One region of the Moritella sp. 28 genome, then DNA from elsewhere that is predicted to be linked to it. Evidence: riboswitches for the same ligand, from Rfam matches in the RefSeq annotation. Region 1 holds a riboswitch; each other region holds the start of a gene.
What was found. Region 1 has a riboswitch for thiamine pyrophosphate ahead of thiB (thiamine ABC transporter substrate binding subunit). Riboswitches for the same ligand answer to the same signal wherever they lie in the genome.

Region 1 (3,496 bases):
AAAAAATAAATGAGCAAGAAGAATACCGATTAAGCCATAAATATAATGGCCTGTTTCTATGTTAAAAAGCCCGAGTAGTTGATTAACCCAACCGCTTTTACCGTGCACAGCAATAATGCCAAAAATGGCAATGATAATAGGCAGTACCAGTGATAAATTAAACAGTTTGATAATCATCTGTTTACCCGCGAACTCTCGACGTGAGAACGCGCGTGCTAACGGGATTGCCAAACCAATACTCAAGCAGGTTGATAAGGCGGCTTGGTATAAACTAAAACTAATAACATGCTGGGTATACGAGTCTGTAAGGACGCTGCGAAAGTCTAATTCAGTTTGTGAAAAATTAAGTAGGGCAATAAAGCTACCACCCACCAGAAGTAAAATGATGCTGATGGCGAGCACTGCGCTACACCACCAGTATTTATGCGAATTCGCGATCATAATTTTTGATTAATTGTTTACTAATTATGGACTAATTATTGGGTAACAGCGTTACGCCATTCCTTTACCCAAGACTTACGGGATTGAGCCACTTCTTCTGGTGTGAACTCTAAGGTTTTTGCCGGCGTAATTAATTGGTCGAACTCACTTGGTAGTGCCGCCGCTTGTTTCGCTGGTAGCATCCAGTTACCTGTTGCAATCACATCTTGGAACGCGGGTGTGAGTACAAATGCCATGAATTTATCGGCTAACTCAGGATTCGGGGCATCTTTTAGACGGGCAACCACTTCAGTCTGTTGATAATGACCTTCACTGAATTCAGCGGCTTTATATTTGAATTCTTTCTCTGCAACCATGTGGTATGCCGGTGACGTTGTATAGCTTAATACCATGTCTGCTTCGCCTTTTAAGAACATGCCGTAAGCTTGGCTCCAGCCTTTCGTAATTGTTACCGTTTTAGCTGCTAGTTGTTGCCATGCTTGTGGTGCTTTATCACCATAAACAGCTTTTATCCATAGCATAAAGCCTAGACCTGGTGTGCTGGTACGTGGATCTTGATAGATAATGCTCAGATCTTTACGTTTAACTAATTCAGCCAAACTCGCTGGTGGGTTGGTCAGTTTCTCACTGTCGTAGATAAATGCAAAGTGACCATAATCGAATGGAATAAAGTACTTATTCGTCCATTCGTTTGGCAGTGATAATGTGCTGGTATCTTGTTGGTGTGGTGCAAGCAGTTTGGTTTTTTCTGCTTCAGCCATCAGGTTGTTGTCTAAGCCTAATAATACATCTGCTTTGGTGTATTTACCTTCCAGTTTAACACGATTAAGAATGCTAACACCGTCTTCTAATGCGACTAAGTTCAGTTCGCAATTACATTCCGCTTCAAATGCGGTTTTTACTTTTGGACCAGGGCCCCAATCGGATGCAAATGAATCGTAGGTATAAACATTTAATACTGGCTTGTCAGCTGCGTGAGCTACTTGCAATGATAGTGTAGGTAATAGTAGCGCTGTGCAAAGTGCTAGTTTTTTGATCGTGTGCTTCACGTGTTCTCCTAGAATGTGAAGCATAGAACTTATGACTCAATTGGTCGAATCTCATTCCTATGCCAGCATTATCTGGTTCAAGTTAATACGGGTGTTATCTCAGCCACAATGACTTTTTCAATGAAAAGTCTGGTAGCACCCCGATGAGTGAACGCACATTGTATTTTTATTTAGGTTAAAGAGCCAGAGACAATAATTATATTGGCTTATATTTTATCATCTTTGACGAAAAACACTGTCCTTTAGGGCGGTGATGTAAATCATTATTGCGTATAAATACAGATTCTCCCCAAATACTTGAACAACACCCTTATACCGATCAATGAACCTGATAATTTAACTGATTTTAAATCCGCATTGGTTCGTCTTATACGCAGTCGTTCTAAACATTGGGAAGTCATGCCAGAATTTGTGGTCGCTCACTTCTTTGAGTGCGTATGAGGTTCTTGGGTGTAGGTGATAAGCCGTATGTATTTACTAATATGAAAAAGGAAATTGGCTTGCAGCAGATCATCGACTTTATTGTCGATAAAGGCATGTTGGACTGCTAGCTGACTATTATAATCAAATAGTTATTTGGATCGCATTATTCTTGTTATACAACGCCGAGTTAATGAATGATGACTATACTCAAAATAAGATAAAAAAATTCATAGTTTTGGATTATTTATAACTTGAGAACATTTATAAACTATAGCAATAAGAGGGATATTGATGTGCTAAAAGCTAACTTAGAACGACGTAGTTATCACCGGATGTTAATCGACTCACCGGTTCAGGTAACGGATAAAGAAAAGAATGTTACCGCTATCTGTCGTGATTTAAGCGCCAGTGGAATGTCGTTAGATGTACCTGAAAGCTATTTTTCATTGAATGATAGCGTCAGTATTTTTTTACCGACTGGCGATTCACGTGTACCGCCTCTACAGGCTGAAGCGAAGGTAACACGGGTTGATAGTGACGGAGATGTTTATCAAATAGGTGTTGAATTTACCAGTTTGACTTAGTCATCTTTATTTATATTCGAGTCATAAATAAAGCCAGATAACATGATAATCCAATAAAAAGGCCGATGGTGACTATCACTATCGGCCTTGTTCGTTATAACCATTTACCTTATTAAAAAAGTATAATGTTCATGACTAATTTGAGCTACTATATTAAATATTAAGCACTAACTTTAGCGGCAATTAAGTCACCCATTTGTGCCGTGCTTTGTACTGGTTTAGTATTCGCATCACTGTGCAGATCGCCTGTCGCATAACCTTCTTCTAATACAAATGAAACCGCTTGCTCGATAGCTTGTGCTGCTTCTTCTTGTTTTAGTGAGTAACGTAACATCATTGCTGCAGATAAGATTTGTGCGATAGGATTCGCAATCCCTTTACCTGCGATATCAGGTGCAGAACCACCTGCTGGTTCGTACAAACCAAAGTCAGAATCGTTCATACTTGCTGACGGTAACATCCCCATCGAACCTGTGATCATTGCACATTCGTCCGAGATGATATCACCGAATAAGTTGCCACAAAGCAGTACATCAAATTGCGATGGATCTTTGATCAATTGCATCGCTGCGTTATCGACATAGATATGCTCTAGTTCAACTTCTGGGTAATCTTGTGCGACTTCTAGTACCACTTTACGCCATAAAACAGATGTTGCTAGTACGTTAGCTTTATCAACAGACGTTACCTTATTGCCACGTAGTTTCGCTGCTTCAAATGCGATGCGAGCAATACGTTCAACTTCCGCACGGCTATATAACATAGTATCAAAACCCGTTTCTTCAGGGCCTTCGCCTTTGCTACCTTTTGGTAAACCGAAGTAAATACCACCTGTTAATTCACGTACTACGACTACGTCAAAACCGTTGTTTGAAATATCTGCACGCAGTGGCGAGAACTTTTCTAAACCAGCATAAATTTTTGCTGGGCGTAGGTTACAAAAGAGCTTGAAGTGACCACGCAATGGTAATAATGCGCCACGTTCTGGTTGCTCTTGTG
Region 2 (3,496 bases), 1.4 Mb from region 1:
CCCACCAAAAATAATTCTAGGTGCCTTCGTTGACCATCATCAAACATCCCAACAATTTATTCTATTCGCATGAGACAGTTCCAATCTTAAAGTTTCTATCTTCTCTTGCTCCTGAATACCAAATGAAACAACTTTCTGCTTTTAACGTGTTGAGCTCTGGATTTGTAGAAATATTTACATTATCTTTAAATGAAAACGTACCTACAATATTAGTGCCAGATACACCCTCTGAAACCCAATCATTAGAATGATACCCAGAAAAGACGATATCCTGTCCTTGTCCAATTCTGTGCATAAGTGAGGATATTGTTGTTGACGAGGCGGAAGGTGTTCCATAAATAAAATAGCAATCATGACCGCAGATATTTTTAAATGGATTATCCGCAGGTTCATCTCCGTAATATCCGCCACCAGTGATAGGATCATTTCTATTCGGGTTTCTTTTCTCTAACCCTGCTAAAGCTAATTTTGCATAAACAACTGTTGCCTGAGATTCAATTTGAGCACGGACTTCGGCTAAAGAACCATTCCTTGCATCTGTACGAAAATCTAAGAATTTTGCGATTGCAACGGATGATAAAATAGCAAGTAATATGATACACACGACTAGCTCGATTAAAGTGAAACCACTTTGTTTTTTCATTTTTATAACTTAAACATTGATTTTAGACAGGTGTATGATATCAGTTTAAGCTATTTATCAAAATACCCTTACAACAGCAGTGTAGTGGTATAGCGAATTTAGCTACAAAATCTAATGTGTATTATCTCGGTTAGCACAATAACTCTAAGCCAGTTCTGTCCAACTATGGTTTAGAGCAACAGCGTTAAGCCTTGTGAACACCAAGGGACTCTGTCGTACCATAACTACCAAGCGACTCTGTCGTTTTTATAATTACCAAGGGAAATTGACGGATCAAATCATTATATCCTGCCAGTTGGTTGTATATTGTGGAGTGTCGGCAACGAGAACATTAAATCGCCTTGGTTGAGTACCTCACCAGAAAATAATGCAGTCATGCTCAATGACTAAGCAAACTAACTACATTAAAGGTAATTAGCATTGTTAAGTTGCTCTTTTAATAAAACTTGTTATTATGTGCGCATATATAGTCGGGGGGCCTTTTAGGCTGAGATTGCATTTTGCAAGACCCGTTGAACCTGATTCAGTTAATACTGGCGTAGGGAACTAGTAAGTCTTGCTTTGTATTATTTGATCCGTCACGTTTCATAAAATTTTAGCTCGATAAAGTTCCTATACGTTAGCCTTAGGAACTTTATGTCAAACATTACCGCAATAAATAAAAACCAAGTTGCATTTACACCTATCGTACTCACGATCGCGGGCTCCGATAGTGGTGGCGGCGCTGGTATTCAAGCCGACATTAAAGTGATGTCTGCAACGGGCAGTTATGCCTGCTCAGTGATCACCGCAATTACCGCTCAAAACACCCTCGGCGTATCAGCCATCTTCCCAATACCCCTTGAACATGTCGAAAAACAACTTGATGCTGTTTTTACTGATCTGAATATCGTTGCAGTTAAAGTCGGTATGCTGGCCGATGATGACATCATCAAAATAGTCGCGGCCAAAATAAAACAGTATCAACCTGCATTTTTAGTTGTCGATCCCGTCATGGTCGCGACCAGTGGCGACTTATTGATACAAGAATCTGCGATCAGCACGCTCAAAGCGGAATTACTGCCGCTTGCCGATATCATTACGCCAAACTTACCTGAAGGTGCTGCGCTTATTGGTAGTGAAATACCGAGCAGCGAAGCAGATATGATCAACATGATCACTGGCCTTCGACAACTGGGTGCAAAAGCAGTACTACTCAAAGGTGGTCACTTAGAACAAGATGAAAACAGTAACGATCTGCTCATTTTCCCCGAAGATGTCCACCACTTAACAGCAAAACGTATCAACACGCGTAATACTCATGGCACTGGTTGCACGTTATCTTCGGCTATCGCATCCTATCTGGCACAAGGTCATGATCTGTTGCGGGCTGTGCAACTGGGTAAACAGTATATCTCACAGGCCATTGCGCATGCCGATGAATTAGAGATAGGTAAAGGTCATGGACCGGTAAATCATTTCTTCAGTGGTCACGCTAATGTCTGCTAATACATTGGCTATATCTGCCAACAAAAATGCTGTCAGTATCGATATATCAGGTGGCTACCTGCGTTATCACGGCAGTACTGAAGTGACTGTAGCTGGACTTGATATGCATATTCCCGCAGGGCAGTGGACATGTATTTTGGGGCGAAGTGGTTGTGGTAAAAGCTCTTTACTGCGCTACCTTGCTAACTTGCTTGACGATAAAGTGGATTGGGCCGGTGAACTCTCCACGCAACCTCAATGTGACATCAAGGATAATATTGCTTATATGGCGCAGCAAGATCTGTTGATGCCTTGGTTGTCGGTGTTAGATAACGTTATGTTAAGCACTCAATTTGGCGGTGCGGATTATCAAACAAAGAAAACACACATTCAGTTTGATAAAGCGCACTCGTTATTACAAAAAGTGGGGCTGGCGGATAAATCAAATTACTTGCCGCAGCAACTATCCGGAGGCATGCGTCAGCGCGTGGCGCTGGCGAGAACGCTCATGCAAGACAAACCCATCGTATTAATGGATGAACCATTCTCTGCGTTAGATGCAGTAACACGCTATCGCCTGCAAAACCTTGCTTACCAATTACTGCAAAATAAAACGGTGGTATTTATCACCCACGATCCACAAGAAGCTATTCGCTTAGCAAACCGACTTTATATTATGCAAGGAAAGCCTGCTTATGCAGAATCGTTGCTCGTTCCCGCCTCAGTGACGCCTCGTGATTTTGATGCAGAGTGTGCTGAACTTCAGCACACCATTATGGCTCGCTTGGATCAAGATTATGAGTGATTTAAATCAGGTAGACGCAATCCAAGTTAATACAGTCCAAGCAGATTTAATACCATGCAAGGTGAAAAGTAAACCACGTGTAGTTAACCCACTGGTTCGCATGGTGATTAGCGCTGCGGTGATTATCGGCTTGTGGCAAGCTGTCGTGATTATCTTTGAGATGCCCTCATTCATTTTACCCAGCCCTGTGGATGTATTCGAAAGATTGCTTCAAAGACACACTGTCTTACTTAAACACGGTTGGGTCACCGCGCAAGAGATCGTACTTGGTTTACTGTTCGGTTTAACTATGGGGTTGTTATTCGCACTACAAATGCTGCTGTTCAATCCAGTTAAACGTTGGTTATTGCCTATTTTGATTGCCAGCCAAGCCATTCCCGTGTTCGCTATCGCACCGATATTGATGTTGTGGTTAGGTTACGGTATCTCATCCAAAATCGTGATGGCGGCGTTGATCATCTTTTTTCCTGTTACCACCTGTTGTTACGACGGTTTACGAAATACTCCCGTTGGTTATCTTGATCTGGCAAAAACAATGGGCGCGACCAAGTGGCAAATGTTGCGTCATATTCAATTTCCAG
Region 3 (3,496 bases), 370 kb from region 1:
GCTTCATCCCCTCTTCGGCATCAATCACAACAACTTCATCGAGTAATTGAATACTGATTTGTTCTTGTTTAGCAGTGTAATCGCGGACATCTTGTGAGATCTTCATTGAACAGAATTTTGGTCCACACATAGAGCAGAAATGCGCAACTTTACCGGATTCTTGTGGGATATTTTCATCGTGATAGGCACGTGCAGTATCAGGGTCTAATGCTAGGTTGAATTGATCATTCCAACGGAATTCAAAACGGGCTTTAGACATCGCATTGTCACGGATTTGAGCACCTGGGAAACCTTTCGCTAAATCAGCCGCATGTGCAGAGATTTTGTAGGTGATCATGCCTTGCTTAACGTCTTCTTTGTTCGGTAGGCCTAAATGTTCTTTTGGTGTCACGTAACACAACATCGCACACCCATACCAACCAATTTGAGCAGCACCAATACCCGAAGTAAAATGATCATAACCCGGTGAGATATCGGTTGTCAGTGGACCTAAAGTATAGAAAGGCGCTTCATGACAAATATCGAGCTGCTTTTCAACATTCTCTTTAATCATGTGCATTGGGATATGACCAGGGCCTTCGATAATAACTTGTACGTCTTGCTCCCACGCAACTTTCGTTAACTCACCTAAAGTTGCTAATTCAGCAAATTGGGCTTCATCATTCGCATCAGCCGCACAACCTGGACGCATGCCATCACCTAATGACAGAGATACATCGTAAGCTTTACAAATCGCACAGATTTCTTCGAAATGGTCATAAGCAAAGTTTTCTTTATGATGCGTCAAACACCATTTAGCCATGATCGAACCACCACGCGACACGATCCCGGTAAGGCGTTTTGCCGTCATTGGTACATAACGAAGCAGTACACCAGCATGAATAGTAAAGTAATCAACCCCCTGCTCAGCTTGTTCGATCAAGGTATCGCGGAATACTTCCCAAGTAAGATCCTCGGCGATCCCGTTTACCTTCTCTAGAGCCTGATAGATCGGCACAGTACCGATTGGCACAGGTGAATTACGGAGGATCCACTCACGCGTTTCATGAATATTACGGCCTGTGGATAAGTCCATTACCGTGTCAGCACCCCAGCGCGTCGCCCATACTAGCTTCTCGACTTCTTCTTCAATCGATGATGTGACTGACGAATTACCAATGTTGGCGTTTACTTTTACAAGAAAGTTACGACCGATGATCATCGGCTCAGATTCTGGATGATTGATGTTGGAAGGGATGATCGCACGACCGCGCGCCACTTCATCACGGACAAATTCAGGTGTGATCTTTTCCGGTATGCTGGCACCAAAATCATTACCCGCATGTTGTTTTAATAACAGCTCGTTACGGATCAATTCACGGCCCATGTTTTCACGAATCGCGATGTATTCCATTTCCGGCGTGATCATGCCTTTACGAGCATAATGCATCTGAGTAACGTTTTGACCATCAATGGCTTTCAATGGCTTTGGTAAATGCTCAAAGCGGATATGATCAATACCATCATCAGCAAGACGCTGCTGGGCAAAGTGCGAAGTAACGATTTCTAATGCTTCAATATCGTTACGTTCTTCGATCCATTTTTGTCTTAACTTCGGTAAACCTTGGTGTACGTTTATTTCAATCGCCGGATCTGTATAGGGGCCTGATGTATCATAAACCGGGATCGATTCATTTTGCTCATAAACCGGATCGTCTTTACTGCCTGCGACTAACGTCTCATCAAGATTGATTTTTCGCATCGCAACTTGAATATCGTCACGGCTACCTGTGAGATGAAATTTTTCTGAATTAGGAAACGGTTCGCAACTGAGGTTATTAATAAACTCTTGTGCATTTTCGCGGTTTTCACGACGCGTTGGTTTTTTGGTCTTATTGCTTTGATTTATATTGGTAGTAGACATAGCACTCATTCCTTTCTAATAAGATGATTGCTTGTCGTTGAGTATGGAGAGTAGTGATATAGATATATTGATCGTAAATGTAATAGTAAGCGGCCTGATGTCCCTATGGCTAACTTACAATGACACGAATAATATTCATATTAATCACTCTTGTTTCCTCACGCAGGTATTAGCCTGATCAGGTTCCACGGATCCCATTATTAAATGGTCTCAGCCCTAAAGCACTCCGACAAGATGTATCGGAGTATAGACTGGTATGGCGTTAAAAAACAAGCAAAAAAAAGCGCCCTATAAAAGGGCGCCTTTACTATCTAATAACTATGCGTAAGTGAATCAGTGGGTCTGTCATCACTTACACACGACTTTAATTGCATTCAGCAAATCAATTAAAGGTTATTTAGTAGGTTTGCTAAGTTCTGTTCAGCTTCATCAGTCGTGATTTCTTGCATTACTTCTTCTACTTTACCAGCACGTTTTTTCGCACGTTCTTGGTGATAAGAGAAGCCTGTACCAGCAGGGATCAGACGACCAACAATAACGTTCTCTTTCAGACCACGAAGGTCATCAATCTTACCATGAACAGCAGCGTCTGTTAGAACACGTGTTGTTTCTTGGAACGATGCAGCTGAAATAAATGATTCAGTTGCAAGAGACGCTTTAGTAATACCCATAAGCATGTGTTGGAACACGGCTGGTTGCTTGCCTTCAGCTTCTAGCTGACGGTTAGCAATTTTCAGACGTGAAACTTCAGCTTGCTCACCTGGTAAGAAGTTACTATCACCAGCAGAGATTACGTTAGCTTTACGTAGCATTTGACGAACGATAGTTTCAATGTGCTTATCGTTAATCTTTACGCCTTGTAAACGGTATACTTCTTGAACTTCGTTCGCGATATAGTTCGCAACATGGCTAATACCACGTAGACGTAGAATATCGTGTGCTGATTCAGGACCATCGGCGATAACTTCACCTTTAGCAACCTTCTCACCTTCGAACACGTTCAAGTGACGCCATTTAGGGATCATCTCTTCGTAAGCTTCAGCACCATCGGTAGGTGTGATAACTAGACGACGTTTACCTTTAGTTTCTTTACCGAAACTAATAGTACCTGAGATTTCCGCTAAGATAGCAGCATCTTTTGGCTGACGAGCTTCAAACAGATCCGCTACGCGTGGTAGACCACCCGTAATATCACGTGTTTTCGAGCTTTCTTGAGGAATACGCGCTAACGCTTCACCAATAGTCACTAATGCGCCATCTTCTAAGTTAACGATTGCGTTTGCAGGTAAGAAGTATTGTGCAATAACTTCTGTACCAGGAATGAACAAATCATTACCTGCTGTATCAACAAGCTTAACCATAGGACGTAAATCTTTACCAGCGGCAACACGTGCTGCTGGGTCTAGAATTACCGTGCTAGATAGACCAGTTAGATCATCAGTTTGCTTAGTAACCGTTACACTTTCAATTAAGTCAACAAACTTAATTTGACCAGCCACCTCAGTGATGATTGGGTGAGTATGCGGGTCCCAGTTAGCAATGATGCTACCAGATTCAATAGCTGCGCCGTCTTTATATTCAACAACAGAACCG

Region 2: linked by a shared signal. The riboswitch ahead of thiD (bifunctional hydroxymethylpyrimidine kinase/phosphomethylpyrimidine kinase) and the one ahead of thiB (thiamine ABC transporter substrate binding subunit) in region 1 are both predicted to bind thiamine pyrophosphate.
Region 3: linked by a shared signal. The riboswitch ahead of thiC (phosphomethylpyrimidine synthase ThiC) and the one ahead of thiB (thiamine ABC transporter substrate binding subunit) in region 1 are both predicted to bind thiamine pyrophosphate.

The regions. Positions count from the first base shown of each region.
Region 1 covers NZ_CP056121.1:4,432,863-4,436,358, reverse strand. Annotated here, with positions in the region: gene thiP (thiamine/thiamine pyrophosphate ABC transporter permease) at 1-441, opposite strand, end outside; gene thiB (thiamine ABC transporter substrate binding subunit) at 477-1,490, opposite strand; TPP riboswitch at 1,529-1,643, opposite strand; gene HWV02_RS19665 (PilZ domain-containing protein) at 2,207-2,497, shown strand; gene leuB (3-isopropylmalate dehydrogenase) at 2,658-3,496, opposite strand, start outside.
Region 2 covers NZ_CP056121.1:3,036,642-3,040,137, reverse strand. Annotated here, with positions in the region: gene HWV02_RS13390 (NUDIX pyrophosphatase) at 1-14, shown strand, start outside; gene HWV02_RS13385 (type II secretion system protein) at 62-643, opposite strand; TPP riboswitch at 1,105-1,205, shown strand; gene thiD (bifunctional hydroxymethylpyrimidine kinase/phosphomethylpyrimidine kinase) at 1,280-2,131, shown strand; gene HWV02_RS13375 (ABC transporter ATP-binding protein) at 2,121-2,915, shown strand; gene HWV02_RS13370 (ABC transporter permease) at 2,908-3,496, shown strand, end outside.
Region 3 covers NZ_CP056121.1:4,800,477-4,803,972, forward strand. Annotated here, with positions in the region: gene thiC (phosphomethylpyrimidine synthase ThiC) at 1-1,903, opposite strand, end outside; TPP riboswitch at 2,041-2,142, opposite strand; gene rpoC (DNA-directed RNA polymerase subunit beta') at 2,290-3,496, opposite strand, start outside.